DNA from 2 places in the Bacillus nitroreducens genome. Region 2 is predicted to be linked to the other one. Evidence: predicted binding sites of a transcription regulator. Region 2 holds the regulator's gene; the other holds the start of a gene.

The links. The regulator NrdR, encoded in region 2, represses ribonucleotide reductase genes. The targets are predictions, from matches to a motif close to AACACNATATATNGTGTT.
Region 1: ACWPVE_RS16150 (vitamin B12-dependent ribonucleotide reductase) is a predicted target of NrdR. The motif match lies at 2,296-2,313, and genes of this name have one in related genera.

Annotation. Positions count from the first base shown of each region.
Region 1 is NZ_CAXHYI020000003.1:2,531,048-2,536,026, forward strand. It holds gene ACWPVE_RS16135 (hypothetical protein) at 1-535, opposite strand, end outside; gene ACWPVE_RS16140 (rhodanese-like domain-containing protein) at 590-991, opposite strand; gene ACWPVE_RS16145 (lipoate--protein ligase family protein) at 1,117-1,953, shown strand; gene ACWPVE_RS16150 (vitamin B12-dependent ribonucleotide reductase) at 2,441-4,979, shown strand, end outside.
Region 2 is NZ_CAXHYI020000003.1:2,214,775-2,219,753, reverse strand. It holds gene dnaI (primosomal protein DnaI) at 194-1,123, opposite strand; gene ACWPVE_RS14610 (replication initiation and membrane attachment family protein) at 1,147-2,544, opposite strand; gene nrdR (transcriptional regulator NrdR) at 2,689-3,147, opposite strand; gene ACWPVE_RS14600 (cytosolic protein) at 3,431-3,808, opposite strand; gene speD (adenosylmethionine decarboxylase) at 3,915-4,295, opposite strand; gene ACWPVE_RS14590 (glyceraldehyde-3-phosphate dehydrogenase) at 4,935-4,979, opposite strand, start outside.

The DNA.
Region 1 (4,979 bases), 320 kb from region 2:
GTGAATTTGCTAAAGCATCCAAAACGGTGGTATCTTCCAAGACAATTAAGAATGGTGTCAGTGAGAAAAAGATTACAATTAGAATTGTTAGTACTGCCAGTGGCCAGTATAGATTAGCCAAAAAAATAAGAATGCTACTATAAATAAATTGCATGATCGAAAACACGACCATTCTTTTGAAATAGTATGGGGCAATTTTAAGTATTGAATATGTATTATCAGGTCCCTCCAGAAAACACTTTATCGAACCAAGGTACATGCTTAGTGCATAGCTTTTTATTAAGATAATTAGAACTGTAGCAACGAAAGTGAGTGGCCAGTTACTTGTAGTTGGCATATTTGATAAAAGTGATAGATTATCTAATGGTAACATCCAATATGGTATATAAAAATCAAAGCGATGAAAGGAAAACAAAGAGAAGCCTAGAAAAACTCCCACAACTTGGGTAATCGTTAGAGTCAGATGTATCATTAGTGGAATGATGATGAGTCTGGGATGGTAGATGGTATGATGTAATCCGATCAATAAATTCAAATAGAAACACCTCGGTCTAATTGATGAAAAAACCTATTCCAATGGCGGAATAGGTTATTTTTTCTTTATTTTACCTGACCATTTCTTAAATCCACCTTGTAGTTGGTAGAGGTCTTTGTAACCATTTTTACGAAGTAGTTGGGCTGCACGACCACTACGAACTGTATTTTGGCAGTAAAGGTAGACTGGTTTGTCAGGTCTGATTTCAGTTAAACGCTGTTTCATTTGGGATAAAGGTATGTTACGTGCTCCTAGAATGTGACCCCCGTCAAATTCGTTCGGTTCACGGACGTCTATTAATTGTGCTTTACGATATCCTTCACGGAACTGTTCTTCCGTTAAAACAGTTACAATTTTACGTTGGTAGAAGAATGTAAATATTCCGTATGCGATGATTGCACCTAAAACAATTAAAAGTATTTCCAAAATCAATCTACTCCTTTTTCTATCTCTCATTTTCTATTATATTCGTGTGACATAAAAGAATCAAAGGAATTCTCTGGAGTATTTAATTTTGCATTTCAATCTCCTTTTGATAGACTAAATAAGGCAGACTATTATAGAACAAAGAAGGTTTTATTATGGGTAAAGAGGTATGGAGATTTATCGATTCAGGACATTGCTCGCCTGAGTTTAATATGGCTTTAGATGAAGCTTTGCTGGATTGGAACAGTGAGGGTAAAATCCCTCCAACAGTTCGATTTTATGGATGGAACCCACCGACTCTATCAATTGGTTATTTTCAAAAAGTAGAAAGAGAAATCGATTTAGATGCTGTGAAAAAATACGGACTAGGTTTTGTTAGACGCCCTACTGGTGGTAGAGGTGTTTTACATGATAAGGAACTTACTTATAGTGTAATTGTTTCAGAGGATCATCCTGAGATGCCTCAAACAGTAACAGAAGCTTATCGTGTGATTTCAGAAGGGGTCCTGCAGGGATTTCGAAAATTGGGACTGGATGCATACTTTGCGATTCCAAGAACGGCTGAGGAACGAGAAGGTTTAAAAAATCCACGTTCAGCTGTTTGTTTCGATGCACCTTCATGGTACGAGCTTGTTGTTGAAGGTCGAAAGGTAGCAGGAAGTGCACAAACAAGACAAAAGGGTGTTATTCTCCAACACGGTTCCATACTACTAGATATAGATGAAGATAAATTATTTGATCTATTTAAATATTCTAGTGACCGCGTAAGAGAAAGAATGCAGCGAAATTTTAAAAATAAGGCAGTTGCAATAAATGCTCTAAGGAAGACGCCAGTAACGATAGATGAAGCTAAACAAGCTTTTAAAGAGGGGTTTGAGGAAGGACTAGATATTGTACTTGAACCTTATCAATTAACAGATGAAGAATTGAACTATGTTCATGAAATCGCAGAAAAAAGATATAAAAACGATGCTTGGAATTTTAAAAGATAAAGTGAAACTTTAACATTAGGGTTTCTTTCATTCCATAATGATTTTTAGTTAAACCAATCGGGCATTTACGGGCAGTTATTCACTACCTAAATCCTTATGATTTTACATAAGCTTGGGTGGTGTTACTGCCGTTAATGTAAAAATAACGACTTTTTTTAGTCGTTTTTTTCTTGGCCAAATTGCCTAGCGTTTGATATTATTAGCTTTGGCCTTTTTTAAGGAAAATCAAGTGACAAAATTCTTCAAAAAAGATGAAAAAATGAAGTTTACCTAGTTTTTCCTCTGTTTTGCTATATATTTTATACTATTATCCGTTTGACAAAATAGATTTCATTTATCTAAAAATCAATATGTAGTGGTGTTGAAAAATAAATTAATACTATATATTGATATTTGTGTTGTCTTTCATATAGATATATGATACTTTATTTTTATCACATAAAATACAACAACTTTGTTTTAATAGATTTTAAAGGGAGATGTGGGAATGACTGTTGTGCTAGAAAAAATGAATATTAATGTAGAAAGGTTAAACCAGGACATACGCCTTTTTCCTCAAGTCCATCCGGTAACGGAGGATATGAAGATTACTCATAAGGGCGTGTCAAGGCTAGTTATGCTCGATCGGTATACATTCAAAGATACCGAAAAGATTACTCTAGCAGAAGGTGACTTTGTTGTCCTTACGATCAAGGAAGATCCAAAATTCCCTGCGCGTGGTTTAGGCTACATCGTTGATATTGATTGGGAACAGAAAACTGCACAGGTGCTAGTAGAAGAAGAGTACCGTGGCGTGTTGGACAAACCTGAAGAGATAGAGACAGGTATTGTAAATCGTTCGCTTGATGTCATCGAGAAACCACTGGAGATCTTCTATGAGCAAATTGCAAAGAGAAATGCCACTGGTTTAGCTTCCGTTGAGGAAACGGAGGAAAAACGTCAGGAATGGTTTGAGAAGTTCTATCAAGAACTTGTGTCTCTTAACTTTATACCAGCAGGACGTGTTCTCTATGGAGCAGGTGCGGATACAGAGGTAACGTATTTTAACTGTTACGTAATGCCATATGTACAGGACTCTCGTGAAGGCATTTCTGAGCACCGTAAACAAGTTATGGAAATTATGAGCCGTGGTGGCGGTGTAGGAACAAATGGTTCTACATTACGTCCACGTAACACACTAGCACGCGGTGTAAATGGTAAGTCATCTGGTTCCGTTTCATGGCTTGATGACATTGCAAAATTAACACATCTTGTTGAACAGGGCGGATCAAGACGTGGTGCTCAAATGATTATGCTCCAGTCGGATCACCCAGATATTATTGAATTTATTATTTCGAAGATGCAAAATCCAAGAATTCTTCGTTATTTAATTGAAAATACAGAAGATGCAACCATTAAAAAATATGCAGAAGAAAAGTTAAAATTTACACCATTTACTGAGCAAGAAATTCAAATGTACCAAGGTATTGTGAATTACAGACACATCCCTGGTTATGGTGGATTTAGCGAAAAGATTATTAAAGATGCTGAACAAAAGTTAAAAACGGGTGGAACATATAGTGTTCATAATCCAGAGTTTTTAACTGGAGCAAATATCTCAGTTTGTATCACAAAAGATTTTATGCAAGCTGTTGAAGAAGATAAAATGTACGAACTGAAATTCCCAGATGTGGAAAGTTACAATGAAGAAGAAATGAAAATCTACAATGAAGAGTGGCACAAAGTGGGAGACGTACGTGAGTGGGAAAAGCTCGGACATAAAGTACGTGTGTACCGTAAGATTAGAGCTAAGGAACTTTGGAACCTAATCAATATTTGTGCAACTTATGCTGCAGAACCAGGCATTTTCTTCATTGATAATGCTAACGACATGACTAACGCGCAAAGCTATGGTCAAAAAGTAGTTGCAACAAATCCGTGTGGTGAGCAGCCTCTCGCACCTTACAGTGTTTGTAACCTTGCAGCTGTGAACTTAGCTGAAATGGTGAATAAAGATACGAAAACTGTGAACTTTGAAAAGCTTAAGCAAACAGTTGAAGTTGGCGTAAGAATGCAAGACAACGTAATTGATGCAACTCCATACTTCCTAGAAGAAAACAAAAAACAAGCATTAGGTGAGCGCCGTGTCGGTCTTGGTGTAATGGGATTACACGACATGCTAATCTACTGTGAAACCGAGTATGGTTCAGAAGAAGGAAATAAGCTAGTTGACAAAGTATTTGAAACAATCGCGACGACTGCTTACCGTGCTTCTATTGAGCTTGCAAAAGAAAAAGGAAGCTTCCCATTCTTAGAAGGAAATTCTCCAGAGGATGGAAATCGTATTAGAGAAGCATTTATTCATACTGGATATATGCAAAAAATGCCAGAAGATATAAAAGAAGGTATCAAACAACACGGAATTCGTAACTCACACTTACTTACTGTTGCACCTACGGGTAGCACAGGAACGATGGTTGGTGTTTCAACAGGTTTAGAACCATACTTCTCATTCTCTTATTTCAGAAGTGGACGCCTAGGTAAGTTTATCGAAGTAAAAGCTGATATCGTTCAAGAATATTTAGACCAACATCCAGAAACAGATCCAAACAACCTACCAAACTGGTTTGTTTCAGCGATGGAGCTTTCACCTGAAGCTCATGCGGATGTTCAGTGTGTGATTCAGCGTTGGATTGACAGCTCTATTAGTAAGACAGTTAATGCACCGAGAGGGTATACTGTATCACAAGTAGAAGCGGTATATGAGCGCCTCTATAAAGGTGGAGCAAAGGGTGGGACGGTTTATGTTGATGGAAGCCGTGACTCTCAAGTTCTTACATTAAAAGCTGAAGAAAATACGTTTGAGGACACAGAGGAAACAACTGAGGAAAAAACACAGAACCGAGTGGTTCTAATGGACACGATAATGGACTTACGTCAAACGGATGTGACAATTGGCTCTGAAGTAGGCGACACTTGTCCAGTTTGTCGTCAAGGTACTGTTGAAGACCTTGGTGGATGTAACACATGTACAAACTGTAACGCAC
Region 2 (4,979 bases):
ATTTTTATAGGAAACACTCGTAAGATTTACTTTCCCAGACTGTCTTGAAAACGCTTGTCAGACAAGGCGCGCTCGCCGATCGAAGACGCGAATAGAAGTTGCCTTCATGAGCGGACGAGTGAGGCTAGTAACGAAGTGTGCGAGCGTTTGTCAACAGTCTGGGACTTTCTCAGTTATGAGATAGTCATTTTTATTAGTATCGTCTGTTCTTTCCTGTGAGTTCAACTGGTTTTGCTAAATATCTGATTCGCTCCATAATCCGAAGAGCTTTCATTTTTTCCTCTTCTCCACGTTGTGTATAGGTGAGATGATGTTCAAGACCTTTGAAATCAAAGTTGGATGTGAAAAAGGTAGGTAAGTTTTCCAGCATACGATATTGAAGAATACTTCCGAGTATCTCATCTCTCACCCAACTTGACATAGCTTCAGCACCAATGTCATCAAGCATTAATACTGGAACTTCTTTTACTGCGTCAATTTTAGAATTGAGAGATTGATCTTGCATAGAGCCCTTTATTTCCCTTATAAATTCCGGAACATACACAAGCATCGATGCCACTTTTTTGCGAGCTAGTCCATTCGCTACTGCCCCTAAAAAATAGGTTTTACCAATACCAAAAGACCCATGTAGATATAATCCTTGCATTCGTTTACCAGGTTCGTAATTATCTAGAAATTCTTGTATTAATAAAATGGCATCTGAACGCCCTTCATCAAATTCAAGAGACTCAAGGGAAGCTTCTAGAATATCTTTTGGAATATACATGCTTTTAATTAATGATTTATATTTAATCCGCTCGTCATGCATAACCTTTTTCGGACATCTTTCATATCTCAAATCGATTGTACTTCCTTTAAGTTCAAGCTGTGGATGATAACCCTGCAACATATTTTTACATGTTTCTAGACTCTCACATTTATTACATTCTTTACTCTGATTAATGTACTCGTACAATTTTACAAGATTTCGATTAATCATATCACTTGTAATTTGATCTTGATGGCTATTAATAAAGTCCCTTATGTCTGTATGATTTAATACTTCATGTTTAATTTTTTCATAGCGTTGCTGAAAATCAGACGGATTCGAAAGTCTTCTTAAAGAATCTTGGATTGGTTTCATATAAATCACCCCCTATTAGGAAATTATGATTTCTGCTGATTTTTTTTCAATCTTTCCTCAAATAAGCGCTTCTTTTCCTCAAACGAAGGATCTTGCATTTTCTTCTTTTTTGGGGTTTCTTGTTTTGTACCTTCGTCATCTTGCTTTAACCAATCTGGTAATAATTCTTTGCGGATTGGTTGTCTTTTATTTTTGTTGGATTTCTTATCAGCGTTCCAATTATGCTTCTTGGCAGTTTCCATTGCTTCTTTTACTGTTTTAATATTTAATCTCGCCCAGTTGCTTGCAATGGTTTCAATATAAGACCTTGTAAGCCTCATGTCTGATTTTAACATGACATAATACAACAGTACATTTACAACACCTGGAAGAAGATTTTGTTTGAACATTATTTCTTCCACAATTTTCAATTCCGATACAGATGGCTGTGCACCACCAGATACATCGATTAAAAACTCTTTTGGAGAGATTCTTTCAAGCTTTTGTATCAATTCTTCTTCCTTTGTTTGTGGTACTTTATTTGTCATTGTCTGATTTGACAACGGTTGAATTCTTTCTGACAAACTAGGTAGTTCATTACCTGTTTCAAATTGATACCAGTCTCTTGACGCTTTTCTCAGTTGTTCGATGTCGACTTTTTCATTTGGATCAAGGGCACTCATGACAATTCCTTGCATGTCAATCGGATTGATTCCATATAGAAAGGATAGTTTTATAATCGCTTCTTTCACTTTAGGTGTAATGGATTGTTTCGGTATCATGACATCTGAAATGCCTGCAAAAAACAAATCAAAATCAAAGCTTTCATTTTCAATAACTAATTTTTTATCCTGACTTCGGTCCATGAAATCTGTATTATCTTCCTGTTCAAGATTATTTTTCATTTCATCACTTATAGTAGAAATCATTTGCGAAACATTTACAGAAGCAAATACCTCGTTAAATGTCTTAGTAATCGGTTTATACGTATCTAAATCCGGATTTTGATCCGAAAAGAATTGCTTCAGTTTAAAAAACTTTGTTTTTCCAAGCCGGTTATATAAGTAAACATTAAGAACTCCATCGGTAAAAAAAGCTCTTGGTGAAAGAGGTGCTTGCAATTCGTAAATAAAGCTTCTAGAATCATCGCTAGACTTTACAAATGTTTTTAATAAACCAATCCCCTCAAGCTTTAATCGTTCTCGATAAATATCTTCAAGGTTCGTTTGGAGTAGTGCCATTAATGTATAATGGGTACTCTCCTCCCCCCATAGCCGGTTTTGCTCCAATTCGCTCCATAGAGTCATATATAGACTGAAGGCTTTCATTCCAATTAGAGGTTGGTAAAGCAAAGACACAATTTTCCGGTCATAATCATGCAATAGGTCCGCAGCATGCACGATATAGCGATCGACTGGTACGATTTCCTTCCAATGCTCCATTTCATCAAGGCCTTCCATTTCATTATAGAGATTGTTCAAAAATCGGGCCGAAAAAGACGCATGTGTCAATTCGGTCCTTTTCACCCTCTACTTTGAACACACATTTATCGTTTAAAAAAGAGCTTAAAAATGTATCTAAGCCCTTTAACGTTCCCTTTTAATCAATTCTTTTAATTCATCTATAAATACATTGATATCTTTAAATTGTCGATAAACAGATGCAAAACGTACGTAAGCCACTTCATCCACTTTAGCAAGATGATTCATTACATACTCACCGATAATATCGCTTTTCACTTCTGCAATCCCTTGACTGCGTAATTCTTTTTCAACTTCTAGTGTAATATCTTCCAATTGTTTCAAGGAAACTGGTCGTTTTTCGCAAGCCTTAATAAGCCCACGTAGCATCTTTTCTCTGCTGAATTCTTCCCGTGTCCCTTCTTTTTTAACCACGATTAACGGGATTTCTTCCACTTTTTCAAATGTAGTGAAACGATATTGGCATTTTTCACATTCTCGCCTTCTTCGAATTGATCGACTATCATCAACAGGACGCGAATCCAGCACTCTCGTTCCATTATGTTGACAAGTAGGGCATCTCATTTGTTACAACTCCCTTCTTAGGAGAATCAAATACACCTTGGCGAATATGGCTCAGATTTTTAAAAAACATACATCATAAATTCTCTTAAAAATCTGAAGTATCCTCCTGAGGTATTATCATTATTTGGCATAGACTTAAATGTATACAAAGACTTTACTTCTTTTATTACGATAATCTCACCATATATACAGAAAGACTCCTGCTGAATAAAGTTTATGTATTTATCTTATAAGAAAGATTTTTTCAGGACAAGGAGTTTCCCCTCATTAATTAAGCTTTCATTTATTTACGATTTACGAGTGGAAGTTCCTTATCTAATTGTTCATATAATTTCAAAACGACTTTTCGACTGTAGCCAAAGTCGATTGGAAATAATACTGTTTCTGTTGTGACAGCGAAATCAACGGCAGTTTCAAATGGTCTGACAGAGATGATGGTTGCAACAATAAAAGCTTTTCTACCTTTTTTAATCGTAATGCTCATTTCACCACGTTCTTCTGATATAGAATTAATATGGTATCCATCCATATTGTTTATAACCTTTTTTACTGCTTCAATCGCTTTTTTGTTCGTTGTTTTATAATAATGACTTCTTAAAAGCTCGTCCGTATGTTCGTCTCTCGTTTCTGTATGATTTGTAAAAAACGTTTTCAAGCCCATTTCTCCCACTCCTATTTTATTTATATAATGTTTTTTTGAATTGATAATGTAAAAAAAGAGGTGTATATATACACCTCTTACTATTTTAGTTGATTCGTATTTATTTTTAAAGTACTTTCACTTGTGCAGGCTTTACTTGGACTGGACCCATGCCACGTGGAAGTTCAATATTTTCTCGTGTCTGTGCCCCTAGTGCCTCAGCAATATAGTCTGCAGCCACATTTGGATCTAAATCTCCACATGTATAAACATCAATACTTGCGTATCCATGTTCAGGAAAACTGTGAATCGTTAGATGAGATTCCGAAATAATGACAACACCACTTACTCCCTGTGGAGCAAATTTGTGAAATGCTACCTCTCGTATCTCTGCACCTGACTTTAATGCAGCTTGCACAAACGTTTCCTCAATACCTTGCATGTCGTTTAATTTTTCAAAATCGCAACCCCATAATTCTGAGATTACATGACGTCCCATTGTTTCCATCATTTTGTTGTTCCCCCTCTTACAATAGTTTCGGGTGAGTTCTTCGCGTAAAGCATGAGCATAACTACCACGGGGGAAAGTTAGTCCAAAGAGGTCCTAACCCTTTAAGTAGTTACAAAAGCATAGGCTTTTAAGAAGTTCACGAAATCTAGTATACTTCGTTTATATATTTTTAGCAACAATAATTAATAAAATAAAAGGATGTTTTTTCGTAAACTTTTCGATATTTTTATACCGTTTACAAATATGAAATTGATTTTGAGTTGGGATAGTTTGAACCTTTAACGAAGTAAGGAGGCTCCACAGGAGTCTACGTATGTATCCTCAACTATCTGTTTGATTGTAGTGGTGGGTGGCGACCCTTGAAAATACATTTTCTTCGTGCTTGGGAATACTCATGGAAGGTTCTTAAGTATCTGGTGAGAATAGCATGAGCCGAACCAAAAGCGTACGAGCTTGCGAGACGAGAAAGCAAGTCCACGCCCGAAGAAAATCGTCCATCCGCAATAGAAATCAAAACAGGATTACCTTCTATTTCCATGAACTAAGAGGCTTAAAGAGCAACAATAAGTGCGAAAACAGCCTAAAGCAAAAAATGACAAAAATAAACCCTCCCGTAAATTGGGAAGGTTTGGATTTTTAACCTACTTTGGCTTCCGTTTTATGAATGATTTTTTCTCCAAC